2 regions of the Blautia segnis genome follow, and region 1 is predicted to be linked to the other one. Evidence: riboswitches for the same ligand, from Rfam matches in the RefSeq annotation. Region 1 holds a riboswitch; the other holds the start of a gene.
What was found. A riboswitch is a leader RNA that binds a small molecule or an ion and turns the genes downstream of it on or off. The one in region 1 is predicted to bind thiamine pyrophosphate.
Positions count from the first base shown of each region.

Region 2: another riboswitch for thiamine pyrophosphate. It lies ahead of H8S54_RS14750 (thiamine-binding protein); the one in region 1 lies ahead of thiD (bifunctional hydroxymethylpyrimidine kinase/phosphomethylpyrimidine kinase).

Region 1 covers NZ_JACOOT010000037.1:2,625-14,124, forward strand. The annotation lists gene H8S54_RS15610 (alpha-glucosidase) at 1-393, shown strand, start outside; gene H8S54_RS15615 (helix-turn-helix domain-containing protein) at 490-1,212, opposite strand; TPP riboswitch at 1,579-1,683, shown strand; gene thiD (bifunctional hydroxymethylpyrimidine kinase/phosphomethylpyrimidine kinase) at 2,032-2,844, shown strand; gene cytX (putative hydroxymethylpyrimidine transporter CytX) at 2,846-4,024, shown strand; gene H8S54_RS15630 (alpha-L-fucosidase) at 4,144-5,466, opposite strand; gene H8S54_RS15635 (M28 family metallopeptidase) at 5,531-6,796, opposite strand; gene H8S54_RS15640 (transglutaminase domain-containing protein) at 6,959-9,448, opposite strand; gene H8S54_RS15645 (copper homeostasis protein CutC) at 9,576-10,322, opposite strand; gene H8S54_RS15650 (DeoR/GlpR family DNA-binding transcription regulator) at 10,424-11,185, opposite strand; gene H8S54_RS15655 (ABC transporter ATP-binding protein) at 11,321-11,500, opposite strand, start outside.
Region 2 covers NZ_JACOOT010000035.1:10,554-22,053, forward strand. The annotation lists gene H8S54_RS14740 (ABC transporter substrate-binding protein) at 1-593, opposite strand, end outside; gene H8S54_RS14745 (ABC transporter permease) at 586-1,368, opposite strand; gene H8S54_RS14750 (thiamine-binding protein) at 1,337-1,633, opposite strand; TPP riboswitch at 1,780-1,886, opposite strand; gene H8S54_RS14755 (NUDIX hydrolase) at 2,019-2,525, opposite strand; gene H8S54_RS14760 (AAA family ATPase) at 2,549-4,033, opposite strand; gene H8S54_RS14765 (YkgJ family cysteine cluster protein) at 4,488-5,159, opposite strand; gene H8S54_RS14770 (DNA topoisomerase III) at 5,405-7,594, opposite strand; gene H8S54_RS14775 (diacylglycerol/lipid kinase family protein) at 7,770-8,702, shown strand; gene H8S54_RS14780 (phosphatase PAP2 family protein) at 8,733-9,422, shown strand; gene H8S54_RS14785 (glycosyltransferase family 2 protein) at 9,523-10,539, opposite strand; gene mutY (A/G-specific adenine glycosylase) at 10,536-11,500, opposite strand, start outside.

The sequences.
Region 1 (11,500 bases):
AAAAACGCTGGATTTACCACTGGCACTCCATGGCTTCGGGTGAATCCCAACTATACTGCCATTAACGTGGAAAAAGAAGCGCAGGATCCGGACTCTGTACTGAATTTCTATAAGAAACTGATTGCACTTCGCAAGGATCCGGAATATAAGGAGACAGTTGTGTACGGTGCTTTGGAGCCATTTATGGAGGAGCGCCACAATCTGATGGCTTACTACCGTAAGTGGGATAAGACGCTTCTGGTAGTTGGAAATTATCAGTGGGATGAGCAGGAAATTGAGCTTCCAGGCGCATGCAAAAAAGTGCTGATCAATAATTATCCAGATGTAGTTATAGATGGAAATAAGATTAAGCTGCATGGATATCAGGTGCTGGTTCTGGAATTGGCAGCATAATAAAAAGGACTGCCCTCGCCGAATCGATTTTTCTTTCTCAGGTAAATCGACTCTGCGGGGCAGTTTTTGATTATTTGGAAAATTCGGGCAAAGGGGTTATTCCTTTTGGGAAGTATTTCTTTCCTGCTCCATCTCCCACTCTTCTTTGCGTATCTGCGCTACAATCCCTCGAACTCCGACCACAACAGCAAGACTAACGGCAAAAATAATCACTGTATAAATTTTTTCACCGAAATTCAAATCTTTTATGTAAGACAGACCCCCGCTGACCACAAAATTGACTGACATAATTACCAGAAACGTCACGGCACCGATGATCCGTTCCAGCATTACATTTGATGTGCGGAATTTCCTTGCCGGCAATTTTTTATCCAGATAACTCACGCAGAAGATCAGTACCAACGCCAGGAGCCAACAGGTAATGCTGATATAATGAATCAGTGGAAGTCCGCTGATTTTTCTAACAATAAAGGGAAAATCTACCAGGACAAATATTGTCAGGTTAAGGATATACAGCACCACCTGCAGTCCCATAAGCTGTCCAGTGCTAACAGAGTCCATGAGCATTTTCTCCGTCTCTTTCTGGTACTGCTCCGGCTCTAAATGCTTCCCTGCCAGAAGCTCGCTGACAGAAATGTCCAGTTCTTTGCAGAGGGGCTCCATAAGGCTCACATCTGGAAAGGAGCGGCCCGTCTCCCACTTGGAAACGGCGCGGTCCGTTACATTTAATTTTTCACCCAGCTGCTTTTGGGTTAGTTTTTTCTCTTTGCGGCATGCGGCGATGAATGTGCCTATTTCATTTTTTGTTATGTCGGTCATGATGTGCCTCCTTGTGATGGTTCTTTCTTCTAGTACATCGTTTCGTAAATAACTATACCAATCGCGTAGGATGTGGATTCGAGTGTGCAGGTATAAAAACGCAGGCGTAGCGGGCTACGCTGAGGCTTTTATACCTGGGCAATCGGATTCACAGGCAAGTGAGTGGTATAGTTATTTCGAAAACGATGTACTAGTAAGAACCTTGCCGCGATCAAGACAGCCGTAGGAATCTGGCTGATTTGTTATCTTGATTATGCCATAAATCAGGGAATTCGTCACCCTACCGATGGTTGATTGCGGTAAAATTGCGGAATTTTTTATCTTACAAACAATTTATTGACAAATTTTCCCATTATTACTATAATGACAAAAGAACAGGGGAGCTTGTAAACAGGCTGAGAGGAAATTATGAATTTCGACCCTTTACCTGATGCGGATAATGCCGCCGTAGGAAGTCATAATGATTTTTTTCGGAGACACCAGAACGCGGGTGTCTCTTTTTTATTTTGAAAGTCCTGGACGGCAACCATGAGTGAGCCATGCCTGCATGAGCGAATTCATGGATATCGGACAGGCTAGACCGTATGAGTAAGTAGGGCAATAGCCCGGATTACGAATACGGGCGGCAACTATGGGAGCGTCGCAGACGCGTAATAGCTGACTTTCAAATGTCTGCGCAGCAGACATTTCCTTATAGAGGCAGCAATGCAGCGTTCGGCTGGGGGCACCACTTTCGGACGCTATATAAAATTAATGCATAAATAGCACCAGTTCCTGTCCGGTATTTTCCAGGCAGGACAAGAGAAAGGATGAGACATTATGAGAACAGCATTAACAATCGCTGGAAGTGATTCCAGCGGAGGCGCCGGTATCCAGGCTGATATCAAGACAATGATCAGCAATGGAGTATATGCTATGAGTGCAATTACCGCACTTACCGCACAGAATACTACCGGTGTAACAGGAATCATGGAGGCAACGCCAGAATTTCTGGCAGAACAGCTGGATAATATTTTCACAGATATTTATCCTGACGCAGTGAAAATTGGAATGGTATCTTCCAGCGCATTGATTGAAACGATTGCGAAGAAGCTTCATCAGTATGATGCCAAAAACATCGTTGTGGATCCAGTTATGGTAGCCACCAGCGGAGCCAAGCTGATCAACGACGAGGCAATTGATGCTCTGAAAAGCCAGCTTCTTCCCATGGCAACGGTCCTCACTCCAAATATTCCGGAAGCTGAAGTTCTTTCCGGAATGAAAATAGAGACAGCCGACGATATGATCAAGGCCGCTGCTGCCATTGGGGAAAAATATCACTGCGCAGTGCTTTGCAAGGGCGGACATCAGCTGAACGATGCGAATGACCTTCTGTGGCGTGACGGCGGTTACAAATGGTTCCAGGGAAAACGGATCAACAATCCCAACACGCATGGAACCGGCTGCACTTTATCCAGTGCCATTGCTTCTAATCTTGCAAAGGGATTTGACCTGGATACTTCTGTGGAACGTGCCAAGAAGTACATTTCCGGTGCTCTGGCTGCCATGCTGGATCTGGGAAAAGGCAGCGGACCTATGAATCATGGATTTGCAATTCAAAATGAATTTACATTAGCCAAGGAGGACAACTAACATGACCGAAAAACGTACCTCAATCTTCGAAAACGGCCTGATCTGGTTCGGCGCAGGCGTTTCCTTGGCAGAAATCCTCACAGGAACTTACTTTGCCCCGCTGGGCTTTCAAAAAGGGCTTCTTGCCATTATTATCGGACATCTTATAGGCTGCACCATGCTTTTCCTTGCAGGCGTGATCGGCGGCAAAACGCGCCGCAGTGCTATGGAAACTGTAAAAATGAGCTTCGGGGAAAAGGGCGGAATCTTCTTTTCCTTCCTGAATGTGCTCCAGCTGGTGGGCTGGACTGCCATTATGATCTATGACGGCGCGCTGGCAGCTGACGGTGTGCTTCATACAGGCAGCTGGGTATGGTGTCTGGTTATTGGCGCACTGATCGTGCTGTGGATCTTCATCGGTATCACCAACCTGGGAAAAATCAACACCATCGCAATGGCGGCTCTGTTTATTCTCACACTGGTGCTTTGCAAGCTGATCTTTTTTGATGGCGGCACAGCACTTGCCATTGGAGAAGAGGCAATGTCCTTTGGCGCTGCTGTAGAGCTGTCTGTAGCAATGCCGCTGTCCTGGCTGCCGCTTATCAGCGACTACACAAGGGAAGCAAAGGAACCTGTGAAGGCTACCGCAGTGAGTGCGATTATTTATGGCCTGGTAAGCTGCTGGATGTACGTGATCGGTATGGGCGCTGCTATTTATACCGGAGAGTCTGATATTGCACAGATCATGGTAAAAGCAGGACTTGGAATCGCAGGACTTCTGATCATTGTATTTTCCACTGTTACCACCACATTCCTGGATGCTTATTCCGCCGGAATTTCTTCTGAATCTGTATTTTCCAGGATCAATGGAAAATATGCGGCCATTGCAGTGACTGTGATTGGAACCATCGGCGCCATTGTTTATCCAATGGACAATATTACAGATTTCCTGTACCTTATTGGTTCCGTGTTTGCACCTATGATTGCCATCCAGATTGCAGATTTCTTCCTGCTCAAACGCGCCGACAGCCTGGGCGAGGCCGTTGACATCACAAATGCTGTGATCTGGGTAATTGGATTCATTCTGTATCGAATTTTAATGAGAATTGATATCCCGGTAGGAAATACACTGCCGGATATGGTGATCACTATTTTGATCTGCATGGCGGCACGAAATGTTTTTAAAGAAAAAAATTCATAAATCAACCAATTCCATGTAGTAATAAACATGAAAGCCCTCAGAGAAAAAACTCCGAGGGCTTTCGTTTTGGCTTATCGAAACGTATCGTATTCACACCGTGTATAGGAACCAGACATGCTTTAATTTTCGTTTTCCTCCAGCGTCACTTCCACAACTGTATCCCGGGGATCTGGGAGGGGGTAGCTGTCGCAGGTGTCTGCGTTAAGGAAGAAAAACTGGTTCTGGGAGTATTCTTTCAGATTCCAGTAGTTTGTCAGGCGAACTTCGGAATTGTCGCTGATGCGGCGGAGTCTTTTAATCTTTCCGTGGATTCCGGTGAGGGGAATGGCTCCTGCCTGGGCTTCCATAACGTGGGCGTAGATCTTGCTGCCATTGCGGGTGTAGCGGCCCCATTCCGGCTTGTCAATTCCGGCGTAGCCGCAGCCGTAAATACTCTTGGAGTTCTCGTCCATCCACTCGCCCACTTCTTCCAGAATCTTCACGGATTCCTTTGGAATACGGCCTTTGGCATCCGGGCCTACGTTCAGAAGAAGGTTGCCGCCTTTGCTGACACACTCAACCAGCATATGAATGACCATCTCCGCTGATTTATAATGGTGATCGCTGGATGCATAGCCCCAGTTGTTGTTCAGGGTCAGGCACGCTTCCCACGGCACCGGATCACCTAACTCATTGCGGATTCCTGCCGGAGGGATCATCTGCTCCGGAGAGGCGAAATCTCCGGAATATTCCGTTGGGTTGGCTGTAAGAATAGAACCGGAATCCTCTGCACTTCCTTCCAGACGATTATCAATGATCAGCCACGGCTGAATGGAACGCACCATAGAAATCAACTCCTGTGCTTTCCATTTATCACATTTCATATCCCCATAAGAAAAGTCGAACCACATCAGATCCAGCTTTCCGTAATTGGTGAGAAGCTCCTTGATCTGTCCGAACATAAAATCCAGATAACGGTCAAAATTGCGGTTCTCGTTGGAGCACTCCGGGTGATTGCGCATTGGATGATGCATGTCGCCATAGTGCGGGAAATCCGGGTGACGCCAGTCAATAATGGAAAAATACAGGCCTACCTTGATTCCTTCTGCACGAAAAGCTTCCAAAAATTCTTTTACCAGGTCTTTGTGGCAGGCTGCATTCATGGAATTGTAGTCTGTCAGCTTGGTATCAAACAGGCAGAAACCGTCATGATGCTTGGCGGTAAGTACGGCGTACTTCATGCCGGCCTTCTTTGCCAGACGAGCCCATTCTCTTGGATTGTAATTTTCTGCTGTAAATTCTTCTGTCAGTGGGCAGTACTCCTCATGGGGAATCTGCTCCACACTTCTTACCCACTCACCACGGGCTGGAATTGCATACAGCCCCCAGTGGATAAACATGCCGAAACGGGCATCACGGTACCACTCGGTACGTTTGGTTCTTTCTTCGATTACTTTATTCATTTCTTCGTCCTTTCCTATCAAAAATATCTCAACCAATCAAATAAATACTCAGTTCAGAATTTTATCATGAAGCAAAATACTTCTCCAATTCCCTCTTCATATCTGCGGGAATTTCCCGCTCAAATGAAAGCTCTGGCTCATTTGCCACCCATGCGGCAGCTGTGCAAAGGGTTTTCGCCCCTTCCGCCAGCGCACGGGGAGAAATATATTCTACGGTATCGTGTCTCGTATGCATGCCGAAACCATCGCGGTTCAAGGTAAGAGCTGGAACAGCTTTCCATGCAAAAGTGTTGGAGTCGCTGGCCCAGACCTGGTTTTTGATGGTAACGCCAAGCTGATTTTCCTCCATAAGCGCTTTTAACGCTGCGCACACCGTAGGATCCGCAGTCACTCCCAGCACATTTCCTCCAAGAAGCTGTCCTGCCAGATCTACATTCAGATTAAATACATGTTTTCCCATTTCGTTTTCATGGGATTTCACATAGTTCTGGCTTCCGATCAGGCCTTTTTCCTCGGAACCGAACCAGATGAACTCCATGGTTCTGGCTGGTCTGTGCTCTGCGAAATAAAGAAAAGCTTCCATCGCCATAGCACCGCCGGACATGTTGTCATAGGCTCCAGGACCTTCCGGCACAGAATCATAATGAGCCGTCACTGTGACGATTTCCTCTGGAAATTCAGTTCCCAGAATGCGGACTGCCACATTGGCAGAGTTCCGGGAAATTTCGCTCTGCTGAATATTCAGCCTGCACATGGAAGCTTCTTTTTCTACAATTTCCACGGCATCCAGATAATGAATAGCTGCCCCCGGAAGGTCACATGCCTTGCGGCGGTACTGTATAGGCGTTCTGTCCTCGCCCTGATCAAGCGGTGTACCGCAAACCGTCACAAATCCCACAGCCCCAGCATCCTTAATCTTGTTGATCATATCCTCCCGTACAGGGTCGCACACCAGCACAACAGCGCCCTTCGCCTTAGAAAGACTGATGTCATCTCCTTTTCCTACGAAAAGAAATGGGGCAGTGATGCCTTCTGCCGGGGTGCATGCACCGTTCAAATATGCACGCACCCGATAAGATTTCTCATAAGGTTGGCAGATGGTCAATTCAGCTCTTTTCTCCTGGAAATCCGGGCACTGGAAAAGCTCCATGCGGGGAGTCTGGATATAGGTTTCTTTTCCTGGCTGAGCTGCGATCTTTTCCGCTTCCTTCAGGATGTATTCTGCTGCCTTGTGTTCCCCTTTTGTCCCGGACTCACGGACATAGGCGGTATCCGCAACAAATTGATAGGCTCTTGTTCCATCCGGGTGAATTTCTGTGTAATGATTCATAATATATACTCCACTAAAAACAGTTCTCAGTTCCAAACACAGTTTAATATTATGTATTGTTCTTTATAGTTGCCGTTTGTCTCATATGCCAAAATCATGCTTCGCATAATTTCTCACCACAATTCACCAAACATTATCCATGAAAAATCATTTTTCAAAGGCTTACATCTCCGGCACTTCTTCCATAATACGAATCAGCATATCGCCGGTTCCTACATTATAGCCGCTGGTTGCATAAATTCCCACAGATTCTCCGTTTGTTACCAGAATAAGCGGAAGCTTATCCGGGTCCACATACATTCTTCTGCCCAGAAGCTCAATGTTTTCCTCAAAGGAATCGTAGTAAACGGAAATCTTCGGGAAAGTCTTCAGAACCTTTGCAAGAAGCGGGTCGCCCTTAGCTTCCCCAGTACGAATCATAAAGGAAATGCAGGTTTCAAACTGGTGGAATTTTTCTGCATGTTCCAGCATTTCGTTCAAAATATGCTCGGTAGGCTCACGGCTCTCTTCCAGCCACATAAGGATTTTCTTGCCACCCCGGGTAAGGTCTGCGCAGGTCACAATTCCGCCATCTGCATCTTTTACCTCAAACTCTGGCAGGGAAATACGCTCCAGCATATCCCCCAGCTGTGCTTCCCGAAGGCGCAGAGTTTCGTAATGTTTCTCTTCGTCCTTCACAATGATTGTCTTTTCCCAGGAGAACTGGTTTCCGTTTGGCAGGCGGTTGGTGGTGATGATCCGGTATGTGCCTGGAATCAACGCCAGTTCCAAAGTATCTCCTTCCCAGGCTCTGTTTGTAAGATCCAGGGAAGCATATTCGTTTCCAACAAGACGTCCAATGGTCCAGTTCTGGTAATAATTCCACTGGGTACCCTCTTCCTTTTTCAGGTAAAGAGCTGCGCTCCATTTCTCCTGTTTCAGAACAGATACAAACTGGCATTTATCCCAGTACTCCATTACATGGCTTCCAGGATTTAATCTGGCCGGGATTCCAAGAGTACGGGCAATTGCTACGAAAAGCACTTTCTGGGAGCGCTCTGTTCCGATGCCGGATATCAGACATTCGTATGGAGTCTCCATTACAGTCTCACGCTCGTTATATGGGTAAGCAGTAATGAGCTCTCTGATATAGTTCCAGATTTCTGCCGGGTTCTCACGGAAAGCGGCTTTCTGTTCTTCTGTAAAGAATGAGAGAATACCTTTTCTGTATGGGCGAAGAAGCTCGTATTCTACACGGGGATTCAAAACATAGTTGATATATAAATCGTACTCATCTGCTTCTCTATACTGCTGTGCATATATTTTGCCATATGCAAGATGCTCTTCCAATACGCTGCACACGCAGTCCGTGTGATCCTTCTCAGACAAAACATCTGCCATTGCCTGGCGAAGCTCTTTCTCATCTTCTCCTGCAAGAAATGCCGTCAGTTCTGGATTCACCCAGTTCTCTTTCTTCTCGCGGCGAAGCTGATTCGCCTCATTCAGGCGGCGGGTTCCGATTGCTTTCTGCTCTGGAGTGGGCATATCCGGGTTCACAGGAGTGTCTACAGGTGCGATCACATCTACAGCTTTCCAGTCCTCTGCTGCCACAGCCTCTCCTGTAAGAATCAGCTTCACATTCACCTGCTCTCTGGTATCCACATCTGCCTGGGCAAATCCTTCCATGTCCGGGCGGAACGCGGCAACACGCACGCTTCCAAATCCGGTAACCAGAGAAACGTTTCCATTCTCATCTGTCATAGCTTTGGCAATGGGATAATATTCTCCCATGTTCAAAACCTGGAACTGTACCTGGGCATCTTTCACCGGTGCACCTGCATGGTCTGTCACCTGTACTGTCACTGTCTTAACCTTTGCATAGCGCGCAGTCTGGTTTAGCATAACCGCTGCCCCCTCTTTGCCGATCACATCCTCCCCTTCTGCGGGGAAAAGATCAAACAATCTGGAATGGACCATCATGGCTCTGGAGGAAGCATTGGTAAACCAACCTTTGTTCAGAATCATAAGGGGCTCGCACGCTCCTGTGAAATACCACTTTCCATCGCACCACAGCTCTACCCATGCATGGTTGTCATCACAGTGGGACCATCTTGGCACATACACCTGACGTGCCGGGATTCCCACGCTTCGAAGTGCATTTACCAGAAAAACAGACTCCTCGCCGCAGCGTCCATAGCCTCTTCTGTACACCGTAAGAGCCGGAAGGGTTCTGTCATCTCCGCTGTGATAAGTAGCTTCCTCGGCGCACCAGTAATTTACTTCAATTGCCGCATCTTTCGCATTTTTTCCTTCAATACGATCCTTTAACTCATTCCAGAAAAACGTTCTGCAGGGAAGTACTTCTTCCTCATTCACTCTATGATCCAGAATATAGTTCAAAAACATTTCCTCTGGAAGCGCATGCACTCGTTCCAGATGATTATAAAGAAACAACCCATGACCTGCAAAATCCTTAATATCCTCGAAAGAATAATTCACCAGATCACTATACGGCGCTGTCACATACAAATACTTCATAGCCAGCGCCAGGTCCCTGTCACAGGCATCCAGTTTCCCGCAGATGTTCTTCAGCGGCTCTCTGTCCGCTCCAAGCTTTTCTGTTAATTTCAAAAATTCTTCTTCAATTTTCTTCTCACTGTTCTGAAGAAACATATATTCATCCTCCTCATCGAAAGAAGTTTATTATAGAAAAAACGCCCTTTCACGAAAAAACTGTTCTTTTTTGTGAAAGAGCGTGTAGCGTGACGGAGACAGCCAGCGGCACCCGTCCGCTGCTCCATCACAAAGTAGCTAATACATTCCGGGCTCTTCTTACTTCTGCCTCGCTGGTCCTGAAAATCTCAAACTCGCTTAAAGACGGCAAGCCCATGCTCACTCCGTCCTTGCGGTACTGCATCTCACTTTCCAGCACAATTTTGCCCGTCATATGATAATCTGTGATTCCGGTCTTCTCATAGATAGAAGAAATGGCATCTGCATTTACCCCGGCGCCAGCCATAATATGAATACGGCCTGCGCTTGCCTTCACCAGGTCAGCAAGAAGCTGGGAGCCATCCACGCAGTTATTCTTCTGTCCTGATGTAAGAATGGTGTGAAAACCAAGGGAAATGGCCTGCTCAAGAGCCTCCATAGGATCCCTGCACACATCAAATGCACGATGCAGGGTCACGGACATTCCCTTCGCTTCCTCCATCAGCTGTGCAAGATGCTCCACATCCAGAGAGCCATCCGGCCGCAGCATACCGATCACCACGCCCTGCGCTCCCAGCTCACGGAATCTTCTCACTTCTGAACGAATAATATCAAATTCATAATCTGTATAACAAAAATCACCGAATCTTGGGCGGATCAGAGCATGGATCTTAATGTCACTGTGCTCTCTGATCTCACGGAAAAGGCTCTCAGAAGGGGTTGTCCCTCCGATCACCACATTCCCGCAAAGCTCAATCCGGTCCGCTCCGCCTTTTTCAGCGGCAAGTACAGATTCCACAGAATCTGCGCATACCTCCAAAATAAACTTTTCCATATCCTCTTTTTCCTTTCACGTTCCTGTTCACTGCCTTCGCAGCAACGCGCTTCGCAAAATTCTATCATTCATGGACAGAAACTTATTTACGCAATCCTTTCTCAGTACAGCGCAACGCCAAGAGAATCCAGCATGTCCTGAACGGAACCATCTGGAAACTCATCCGTGATAATTCCATCCAGCGCATCCAGCTGTGTAAATTTGTAAGATTCATTAAAATAAAATTTCTCCCGCTCCATCACAGCGTACTTATGTCTGCTGCTCTCAATGGCAGCTTTCTTAGTCAGGCCGTCCTCCACGCCCAAAGTGGTAACGGTGTGATCCATCATATCAATTCCGCAGCTTCCCATAAAGGCCCGGTCAAAGCTGTATTGCCGGATCACCTGGATTGCTGCGGAGCCAAGGAACCCGTTTACTGTGGGATACATGATTCCCCCGGTTCCAATGGCTGTGATCTTGGGATTTTGCGCAAGCAGCTGTAGAATATCGATCATGTTGCTTACTACGGTAAGCTGCATGTTGGATTTCGCGATCAGCTTGGCAAGTTCAATATTGGTTGTGGAAATATCCAGAAAGATTGCCTCTCTTTCCCGGATCAGTTTCATGGCCTTGGCCGCAATCACCATTTTCTTTTCCACATGATAATTTCTTCTGTCGATAACATCTCTTTCCAGCGGGTAATCCTGGGAAAGAATCGCACCACCGTAAGTTCTTTTTAATTTGCCGGCATTTTCAAGAGTTTTCAGATCTTTACGGATGCAGTCCTCTGTCACCTGAAACATTTCGCTCAGTTCCCGGACGCGGACTTTCCCCTGTTCCCGAAGGACTTTCTCGATGGCTTGCTGCCTTTCTTCAATGAACATCCTTCTTCCTCCTGTTTCCCGTTACATTTCTGTTATCTGCCAGCGGCTTACCAGAAAGCTTCTAAATAATATTGCCCACAGACAACACATCCTTCTTTAGAAAACCTGCTGGTCATTGCTGTACAGAGTGCTTATCTACTGCACCTGGCTGCAGGCAACAAAATGTCCCGGTTTTACCTCAACAAGCTTCGGCTGGCTCTTATGACAGCTGTCCTTGCAAACCGGACAGCGGCTGCAGAACTTACACTCATCTCCAAGTCCGATGGGGTTCGGAAGAGTACCCTCCAGCATGATTCTCTGACGGTTCTTCTCAAT
Region 2 (11,500 bases), on a different contig from region 1:
TTCACGCCGCCCCAGCCTTGGAATACCCAGATGGCGTCTGTCTGATGGGCTGCAAGTGCTGCCGGCTCATCTGTGATGTCGTTGGGGATCAGGGTAACCTGGTCAAAATCCCCGCCGTCGCTGTTTACTACATTTTCCAGCATGGCAAGCTCGATTGGAGAGTCCCATGTGGAATAAGTTTTGCCAGTCAGTCCGGCTGGTGTGTCGATTCCGTCTCCTGCTCTTGAAAGGATTCCGGAGGTGTTATGCTGGATCACGGCTGCCACTGCTGTAATTCCAAGAGGCTCATCAAGTGCCAGGGAAGCTGCCATAGTATCCTGTGCCTCGATTGCGAACTGGGCCTGTCCGGCTGCGCACATCAGTGCTGCACCGTTTTCCGGCGGCTGTACGATCTCTACGTCAAGTCCTGCGTCTTCATAATAGCCTTTTGCAAGTGCTACATAAAGTCCTGTGTGGTTGGTGTTCGGTGTCCAGTCCAGGCAGAATGTGATTTTCTCATTCTCGCCATCTGCTGCGTAAACACCTGTAGGAACTGCAAATACCATTGTCAGCGCTGCAGCGGATGCAACGGCTTTTTTCAGATTCTTATTCATGATTTTTCTCCTTTTCAACCTGCAGCCAGGGCATTGCGATGCGGCTTGCCACATTTACTATGAAAAGCAGCAGCAAACTGATGATCACAATGAAAATAATAACTGCAAACATTTTGTCAAACGCGTATGCCTTTTTTACCCTTGTCATGTAAACACCAAGACCGTTAAAGCCTCCCAGCCACTCAGATACTACGGCACCTACTACGGCGTAGGATGCGGAGATCTTCAGCCCGGAAAAGAACTGGGGCAGGGCAGAGGGGAATTTCACATGGCGGAAAATCTGCATTCTGCCGGCGCCCATTGCTTTCATCAGGCGGATGGCATCCGGGTCTACACTCTTGTAGCCGTCCAGAAGCCCGATGGTGATGGGGAAAAAGGTGGTGATCACGACTAAGGTGATCTTTGGTGCCATTCCAAAGCCCATCCACAACACCAGGATCGGCGCGATGGCGATGGTGGGAATGGTCTGGGTAATGATCATAATCGGATAAAAAGCCTGATCCATTACCCGGAAACGGTCCATCACAGTTGCGAAAATAAATGCCAGAGCGATTCCAATGAGAAGTCCGTAGAAGGATTCCAAAAGGGTAAATTTCGCATGGAATAAAATAGTGGGAAGGTCGCCGATCAGCGCCTTGCACACTGCAACCGGGGAGGGAAGCATGTAGGACGGAACTAATCCGGAGATGCTTACCAGCTCCCAGAGAAGCAGGATTGCCGCCATTGCAACGACAGGGGGAATCTTACTGGTGATGTTTGGTAACTTTCTTTTCAATGGTAAGCACATCCCCTTCTGGTTTGTAAGAGATCTTTACATAGACGTTCATAGCCTTGCAGCCTGCGCGCTCTGCTACGTGCTGGCACTCTTTTACAATGTCCATAAGCTGATCGTAGTCACCCTCGATGGTTGTCTCGAAAGGTCCTACATAACAGTTAAGTCCTGTGGATTTGATGTAGGCGATTACCTCGTCTACAATGCGGATTACTTCTTCGTCATCCTGTACATTTGGCAGTACCTGAATTGCTACACTTGCGTTCATTTTTGTTTCCTCCTTTAATATGTGCCAGATCTCCGAAGCTGATTTGAAAGGGTTCCGGGCCTGGGATTTTTTAGCAATCGAATAAGAACCATCTTTTTATGAATCTGCAAAAGAAAAAAGAGCATCTGCAATCACGCAAATGCTCTAAAATACATCTTCAACACTTCCTACACTGGCATGATCCAACAGGTTAAAAGGGTCTAAGGGCTACCTTACTCTCAGCTTCTCAATCGAAACTCCCCTGGTTTTTATTCAGATTTCGGTGCTAATTATAATATATCTTTCTTGAAATTACAAGCGGCTATTTCATTTCCGGCTGTTTTCTTACATAATTTTAACATTATTTATTTCCAAAATTTGCAGCCGTAGGGCGCACGGCCATTGCTTATAACCCTTGAAAAGCGGCCTGGATGCTGTCGTAGTGAAGGAATTTTCCTTCTGCGGCAAAGGCTTTGATCTGCTCCAATGTGGCGAACATGTGGCCGTCTGTTTCCTCTTCCTGAAGGTGCAGGTCTTCTTCCTGTACGTCCATGACAAAGCGGTATACGTCTACAAAGTAATTGTCTCCCTCACCCGGGTTTTCTCTTTTGTATGTGAAAAGATAGCCGCCCTGTGCACTGCTTACGTCAAGGCCTGTCTCTTCTTTCACCTCGCGGAGAACTGCGTCATAGGAGGATTCTCCTGCCTGGGCTGCGCCGCCGGATACTTCCCACCAGCCTGGCGCCCATGCTTTGGTCATGACGCGCTTGGTGATCAGGAAGGTGCCGTCCGGTCTTGCAACTACTCCGAGGACGGTGAGATGGTACTCTCCGTCCTTTAAGCACCAGTCGTTGCGCTTCATGGTGCGGCCTGTAGGTCTTTTATTAATGTCATAAATATCCCAGAATTCCATTTTTGTTACTCCTGTTATGTTTTTTACTTCAGCAGTTCCTCAACCATCTCTCTTGTATATTCCACCTTATCCACATGGTTGACCTCGATCTGGTACAGGGCGTTGGCGGCAATGTGCTCGGCTGCCTGCTCCAGGTCACGGATACCGGTGGTATTGGAATAGCGGGCAACAATGGCATCCAGAGCGTCATCTGTGATAATGCACTCGCCCTCTTCCATATGCATTCTTTTCAGAACCTTGGGCAGGGAGAATCTGGAGAAGATTACTTTCTTCTCTTCTGCTGTGTAGTCCGGAATGTCGATCACGGCAAATCTGGACATCAGCGGCGCACTGATCTGGTCACGATCATTGGCTGTGGCAATAGGGTAAACACCGCCGGTTGGAATCATACATTCCATATAGTTGTCTGTAAATCCAAGGTTGTCCAGAAGGGTAAGAAGCACGTCTGCCGGGTTTCCGTTGCCATGTCCGGAGTTTGCCTTGTCAAGCTCGTTGATGATAAATACCAGGTTGGAGGCTCCTGCCATGGAAAATGCATCCATGATAATTCCAGGTTTAGCGTTTGCATAAATACGAGGGCTACCTGTCAGCTGCTTGGAATCGTTGATGGAACTCATGTCCAGAGTCGTCCACGGAAGCTTCAGGATTCTTGCTACCGCATAGGCGATCTGGGATTTACCGGTACCTGCAGGTCCGATGAGAAGAAGTCCGTAAGCAGGCAGGGTATGGGTACGGTTGATCTGGATAATGGTCTCGATGATACGCTGTTTCACACGCTCCATTCCGTAAAGCTCTTCGTCCAGGATTCTTCTTGCTTCCACCGGGTCGATGGCTTCGAAGTAATTGTTTTTCCACTGGATGTTCAGCATAATGGAAAGAGCTCTCTGTGCGTGATGGCGCTCTTCCTGGGAAACCTCGCTGGATCTTGCCACTGCCAGGTTTCTTCTGGTCCACAGGCGGATGTTATCCGGCAGGGTTTTGCCTGCGCAGGTCATAAAATCGGTGATGCTCTGAAGGCTGGTAAGCTTCATCTCATCCCCTGTTTCCTCCTGAGTCTCGTCCTCCTCTGCTTCTGCAGGTGCATTGCTCTCAAGGAGACGCTCGATCATAAACTGCAGAAAGCCGTCCTCTGCGGAAAGCTTGGTGCCGCCCCCAAAGGCAGTCTCTCTGATGCGGTACACAGCATAGCCGTCCTCTGTATTCGCTCCTGACAGGCGCACATTGATGCGGCTGTCTCCAAGCCATTTCAGAAGGCTGGTAAATCTGGAATCGATTTTCAGCACATCGGCTGTGAAGGTGCCGTCCTCTTCCTTAAATTCAAAGGCAGTGCGGTTCACCGGATTGGTGAAAACGCCGCAGGAATGATGCTTCCAGTGTCTTTCTTTATTATCAAGCACCATAATGGGCTGGTCTGCAGATGGTGTGGTATTATTGCTTTGAAAAGTGGTATAGGTGCATTTGGCCTCTGCTTTGCTTGCAGAAGCGCCGCTGAAATCAAATACTGGCATGGCTGTGTCCTCTTTCGTTTTTAAATAAGATCAGGTATAATAATGTTTTTCCCTGATTTCTCTCCTAACTATAGCAACATTTTCCTCCAATGTCCAGAACATGTTTGAAAAAGGATTTTTACAAAACGCCTTTTTGCTGTGTTATAATAGGCTGTATAATTTTATTTGCAGATTCTGTAAAATTTACATTAAATTTTGTATCAAATTTTACAAAAAACACTTGCCAAAACGGAATTTTTCGTGTATTCTAGTATTCGAACAGCTTTCTATTATGTTGCTTATATCTTATAATTTGTTATAGATTGAATTTTTAGTGCGCAGATACCATAGTCCCTCCCAAAGCTTCTAATGGAATACTGCAAACTAAAAATAAAAGACCCCCGGTTCTCGTGAGAGTTCCGGGAGTTTTTCTATACTCTTTTCTTTTTCTGGTGTCAGGGGCAGTCCCCTGCCTTCAGGCAAGGCTTAGGAGCTGCCTGCCCTCTTTCAGCCGCTCTTCAAACTGCTCATAGAAATCCTGATTTTTTTCATAAGGCTTCAGGTAGAAACGGTTCACCACATAAAGGTTCAGATTCTTGATCAGCTGGGCATCTGTGGCACCGTAAAGCACCTCCTGCACATCAAGCAGGAAGTAATGCCAGTCTGCTACGAACTTCTCGTATTTGCGAAGCTCCGGGGTGTCGATCCATTTTTTTACCTTGATTTTGCTCCGGTTGGTCTTCTTGCATTCATGGATCTGCAGAAAATACTTGAAGCTTCCGTTTTCATAGTAGCGTCCCAACGGGAAAAGCCTGCAAAATCCAGGACGGACACTGTGAATCCGGCATCTTCCCTGGTCGTTTAGAAACACGCAGCTTTCGTTTTTCCCGGTCATGCAAAGGTGGGGAAGGATGTTTCCGTCCATGGCGTCAAACTGGATCCATCCGGCGCTTACCAGCTCTGTAGGGCTTTTTCCAAGGCCCTGGCTTAAACGGTACACATCCATAGGGTCTAACACTACGGAGTCTCCCATTCCCTCGCAGCAGTCGTGGCAGCCAGCGCAGTCCTGGCAGTCTGCCTTTACCATATCATTTAATTCATAAAGTCTTCCGTCGGAAATCTCCTCCAAAGATACTTCTCGGCGCATATGCAAATTCCTCTTTCTTTATATAATTCTAATGATACCAGTGTCAAAAGGTCAAAAAGCCGTTCGTGCTTGCACGATAAGGCTTTTGAACTTGGGACACGCCAAATATGAGAAAGTAGCGATTTACGCAGTAAATCAGCGGATTTCGAATATTTGGAGGATTGCGGGAGCAGCGTAGCTGGGTCGCAATCCGGGGTATCAAATGAGTGGCAAAAGACCTTTTGACACTCATATCCTTCTAAAGCTTACAGTTTAATCCCGGACAGGGCCTGGGCAAATGCGTTGTTTACAGGCTCATTGGCCTCTTTTTGCTGCCTGCGCAGATAGTTCTGCACATCCCGTTTGCCAACTCCTGCGCCCTCCTTCTTGCGTCTTGCCTGGAAGGCAGACAGTTTTTCCTTGTAGCCGCAGGCGCAGATGAAGGTCTCTTCCTTGCCTTTTACGTACATTTCCATGCGCTTGTGGCATTTGGGGCAGCGGGCATTGGTGGTACGGGAAATGGTCTCACGGTAGCCGCACTCACGATCCTGGCAGACCAGCATTTTGCTGTTTTTGCCGTTCACAGCCAGAAGCTTTTTGCCGCAGCGTGGGCAGACCTTGTTGGTGAGATTGTCGTGGCGGAAAGTGTCCTCTCCTGACTTGATCTCGTCCACGATTTCGCAGGTGTAGTCCCGGATCTCGTGCAGGAAATCGCCCTGACGGATCTTGCCTTTTGCAATCTGGGACAGCTTCATTTCCCAGTCTGCAGTCAGTTCCGGCTTCTTCAGATCTTCGGGAACCAATTCCAGAAGCTGTTTGGCCTTTGATGTAATGTGGATCTCATTGCCTTTTTTCTCCATCATAAAGGAGTGGAAAAGCTTCTCTATAATATCCGCTCTTGTGGCAACCGTGCCAAGGCCGCCTGTCTCGCCGATGGTTTTCACCGCTTCTTTGTCACGGGTCTCCATAAATTTCACCGGATTTTCCATGGCTGCAAGAAGAGTTGCTTCTGTAAAGCGTGCAGGTGGCTTGGTTTTGCCGGTGTTCAGCGCAGCACGCAGAACCTTCAGCTTCTGGCCTGTCTGCATTTTGGGAAGGCGCTGGTCCTTTAATTTCTCCTCGTCCTCCTCGCTTTCCTCCTGATCACCGCCCTCGTAAACCTCTTTCCAGCCCTGGCTTTTTACCACTTTGCCGCTGGCTGCAAAGGTTTCCCCGGCTGCTTTTGCTTCCATTGTTACCTGCTGGTACTCAAATGGCGGATACAAAACGGCAAGGAAGCGGCGCACAACCATGTCGTAAATCTTCCGCTCCTCGTTTGTCATGTGATCCAGCTGCACAAACTGCTCTGTTGGGATGATCGCATGATGGTCGCTGACCTTCTTGTCATCCACAAAGCTGGAATTCGCCTGTACGGGTTTGTTCATCAGCGCCCCTGCAAGCTTCCGGTAAGGACCGATTCCGCAGGCTTTCAGTCTTTCCCTGATGGTGGGGACAATGTCTTTTCCAATGTATCTGGAGTCGGTTCTCGGATAGGTGAGCACCTTGTGATTCTCGTAAAGACGCTGCATAATGTTCAATGTTTCTTTTGCGGAAAAACCATATTTCTGGTTGGCTTCTCTCTGAAGAGTGGTCAGGTCGTACAGACCGGGAGCCATGGACTTTTTGGTTTTTTCCTCGATTCTGGTCACTTCCAGACTGGCAGTCTCGGTTTTCCTGCGGATTTCTTCTGCCTTTTCCCTGGAAAAAGTGCGGAAACTTTTTGTTTTTTCATCCCGCCAGGTCCATTTCACATCCTGGGTTTCCACGGAAACGCCGTAGTATTCCTTTGGGGTAAACTGGCGGATTTCCTCTTCTCTTCTGGCGATCATGGCAAGGGTGGGAGTCTGCACACGGCCGCAGGAAAGCTGGGCGTTGTATTTGCAGGTCAGCGCTCTTGTGCCGTTCATGCCCACCAGCCAGTCAGCCTCTGCTCTTGCAACAGCGGCGCGGTAAAGGTTGTCGTAGGCGTGTCCGTCTTTTAAATTGGCAAAGCCTTCCTTGATGGCCTTGTCTGTGACAGAAGAGATCCACAGTCTCTTAATAGGCTTGTGACAGCCAGCTTTTTCCAGGATCCAGCGGGCAACCAGCTCGCCCTCACGGCCGGCATCTGTGGCAATGATGATTTCTTCAATATCTTTTCGGAAAAGCTGGGTTTTCACCACGGAAAACTGCTTTCCGGTCTGGCGGATCACTACCAGCTTCATGTCTTTTGGCATCATGGGAAGGGTGGACATTTCCCATTTCTCGTATTTCTTATCGTATTCTTCCGGGTCCGCCAGGGTTATAAGATGGCCAAGTGCCCAGGTGACTACATATTTCTTTCCTTCCAGAACGCCGCCGTTTTTCTGATTTGCCCCAAGGACGCGGGCAATGTCTCTTGCAACAGACGGCTTCTCTGCGATTACCAGTGATTTCATATTCCTTACTCCTAAATCAAATTCTATCAGGGAAAATCTTAAGTCCTTCATAAGAAAGTCATAAGAAACAGTATAACATACTTTAGAAAATTTTAACGATATTTTTTCAAAATTAATTTGTAATACGGCCTGTCCAATGTTATTATGAAACCAGAAAGCGACACAGGGAGACATTATGTATTATTTTATCGTTAATCCAAATTCCCACTCCGGCAGGGGACGTATCATCTGGGACCAGCTCCACCAGCAGTTATTGCTTCGGGGAATTTCTTTCCAGTACTGCCTTACAAGATATTCCGGACATGCTACAAAGATTGCTTCTGAGGCATCTTTACTTGGGATCGATTCTGAGCCCGTCTATATGATCGCAATTGGAGGGGACGGCACCATTCAGGAGGTGCTTACCGGGATCACAGATTTTGACCGGGTGGTTTTCGGCTACATTCCCACAGGCTCGGGCAATGATTTTTGCAGAAGCATGGAACTGCCTTTTGATCCTATGGAATCTCTTGAGTATATTTTAAAGGCAGAGCGCATTGCTCCTATGGATGTTCCTTATCTGATCTGCGGGGAAAAGAAGTCCCATTTCGGCATCAGCACAGGAATCGGATATGACGCGGGAGTCTGCCAGGAGGTGCTTGCTACTCCCCTTAAGAAGGTGTTCAATCGTCTTGGACTGGGAAAGCTGATCTATCTTTTTATTGCCTTAAAGCAGCTGATTTTTATTTCTCCGGGGAAAATGACGGTTACATTGGATGGGGAGAATACTTTTTCCTATGATCACGTATATTTTACGGCAGTTATGAATCAGAGATATGAGGGCGGCGGGTTTAAGTTCTGCCCGGATGCACGGCCGGATGACGGACAGCTGGATATGATCCTGGTGGAGGGCGTTGGGAAGCTGAAGCTTCTTTTCTGCCTGCCTACTGCTTTTTTCGGAAAGCATACGGGAATTAAAGGGATACATATTATGACCTGCAGGGACATTCATATTCACAGCGAGAATGCTCTTCCCGTCCATATTGATGGGGAATCCGGCGGAATCCGCCAGGATTTAACAGTTTCTATTGAAAAAAAGCCTTTAAAAATCATTTTACCTGTGGTATAATCTCCACGATTTGAAAAAGGAGTGAAAGACTTGGCACAATTTATTAAGAAATATAAGCATGGTCTGATCATACTTGTATATGCAATTGTTTACCTGATGTTTTTCGGGTATCTGGAGCACAGACCGGTACGTGGATTCCATGCAATTGACACTGTTTTTGATGATTACATACCATTTTGCGAGTATTTTATTGTCCCTTATCTGTTATGGTTTCCATATCAGGTTGTCACAGTTTTATACTTCATCTTCAAGAACAAGAATAAGAAAGAATATTATCAGTTGGTTTTCAACATGATGATGGGTATGACCATTTTCCTGATCGTGTCTTATGTGTATCCCAATGTGCTGCATTTAAGACCGTTGGAGTTTCCTAGGGAGAATGTGTTTACGGACGCGGTTCGGTGGCTGTATCGCACGGATACGCCGACCAATGTGCTTCCTAGTATCCATGTGTTTAACTCTCTGGCGATTCATATGTCACTGACTAATTGTGAGGCGCTTCGGGATAAGAAGGCCATTCGGTATGGTTCTTTGGTTCTGACCTTGCTGATCATCATGTCTACTATGTTTTTGAAGCAGCATTCTGTGATTGATGTTTGCTGTGGGGCTACATTGGCGCTGTTTGGGTATTTGTTTTTTTATCCGCAGAAGGCGGGGGAAGAAGCACGGGATGTGGCTGTAGAGAGATTTGGACGGAATAAACGCGGGAAACGCTACTAAAGATGAGAAAGACGCGAACCTCCAGGAATTGGAGGGCGCGTCTTTTTTGTCCTATTAACTAAAAACGGGCGCTTCGCTGAAGCGAGCGCCCTGGGGATTGTTAATTAAAGCCGTAGAACTTCTGACAGATCTTGTAGGCGGCTACGGAGACACGGCGGCCGCCTCGGCCTGGGAGATTCATGAAGTTGCCCATAAGGCTGTGGCGAAGTTTTCCGTAAAGGACACGGTTGGTGGAGCGGATGTACTCGAGAAGCTCTTTTTTCTTATCGAGGGCTTCTTTGGTGCCGGAGCGGATCAGCATGATGGAGGAAATGGTGGTGATGATGTCCAGGTAGCTGATCATGTAGGCTCTTGCCCGCTTGTTCATGCTGCCGCAGCTTGTGTAGGAATTGACCATCAGCTTGTTTACGCGCAGCTGCTGGTCGATTCTGCGGATCATAACAGCCTCATTGACAGACTGATCGTCACGTCCGATGAAGTAGCGGTAGAAATTGGTGTCCAGGTAGTACATGTTCTGTACATATGGAAGTGGATCAAATGCAAAAATATTGTCTACATAGAAAGTGTGCTCTGGCAAAGTCAGATTGCACTCAAGGAGCAACTGGGTACGGTAGATCATGGAATGCATGAGAAGATATTTTCCTTTAGGCATATGTCCTACTTCGTTCCAGGTGAAGATCTGGTTCACTGGCAGGCAGTGGCGGTACTGCATGACCTTCTTGCGGGCTGCGCCCTGCTTCTCATATACAAAGTTGCTGATGAGAAGGTCTACGGTCTTTGAGCCCTTTACTAGGTTCTCCAGAGTTTTCAGGATTTCTTTGTAGGATTCCTCGTTTACCCAGTCATCGCTGTCTACTACCTTGAAATAGAGACCCTGGGCATTGTGGATACCGGTGTTTACGGCGCCGCCGTGGCCAAGGTTTGGCTGATGGATGGAGCGGACGATGTTCGGATATTTCTCCTGATACTGATCTGCGATCTCTGCAGTTCTGTCCTTGGAACCGTCATCGATTACAAGAATCTCTACTTCGTCTCCTCCCGGAAGAAGAGACTGGATACATTTCTCCATATAAGCTTCGGAATTGTAGCATGGAATTGCTATACTAAGTAATTTCATTGAATTTCCTCCTTCATGTACTTCGCATATGCGCCAAACGCGGAAGGGATGGCGTAGTTTCTCTCTGATTCTTTTTTATCTGCAAAAAGAATGCCTGGGGCGTGTGTCTGTTCTAAGGATGACACACGGATCAGGTATGCCTTCATTCGCCACTCAATGTGGGAAAAAATGTGCTTGGCATCTGGCAATTCTTCTATATATAAGGGCTCTGTGCCAAGGTCTTTTACATAGTCCAGGGCTTCCTCACGGCTTAAGTAGCCTTCTGTGTTGGGAAGCTCGTATAATCCGGCAAGAAGGCCTTTGGAAGGGCGTTTGCGGATTGCGGTACAGTTTCCATCCTGGATCACAAGGACTGTGCGCTCTTCTATGACTCGGGGCTTCTTCGGGGCCTTTACCGGATATTTTTCCATGGTTCCGTGAAGTCCTGCAAGGCAGTAATCCCGCACTGGACAAATCAGACATTTGGGCTGTCCGTTGGGGACGCACACCACTGCCCCAAGTTCCATCATAGCCTGATTGAAATCTCCTGGACGATCCACAGGAATAATTTCCTGGAGCGCTTTTTCTGTTTTCTTACGAAAGGCTGGCTTCGTAATGTCCTCGGAATCCTCTGTCATTCTGGTTACCACGCGGAAAACATTTCCATCTACAGCCGGCACGGGAATGCCGTAGGCAATGGAGGCAATGGCCCCCGCTGTATAACTCCCTATCCCCTTTAACGAGATAAGAAGGGAAAAGTTTTCAGGAAGTTTGCCATTATATTTTTCTACCATCTCCTGGGCTGCCAGCTGCATGTTGCGGACGCGGCTGTAATAGCCAAGGCCTTCCCACAGCTTGAGAAGCTTCTCCTGGGGACAGGCTGCCAGGGCTGGTATGTCAGGAAGCTCCCGGATAAATCGTTCAAAATAGGGCTTTACAGCTTCCACACGGGTCTGCTGGAGCATGATCTCGGACACCCAGG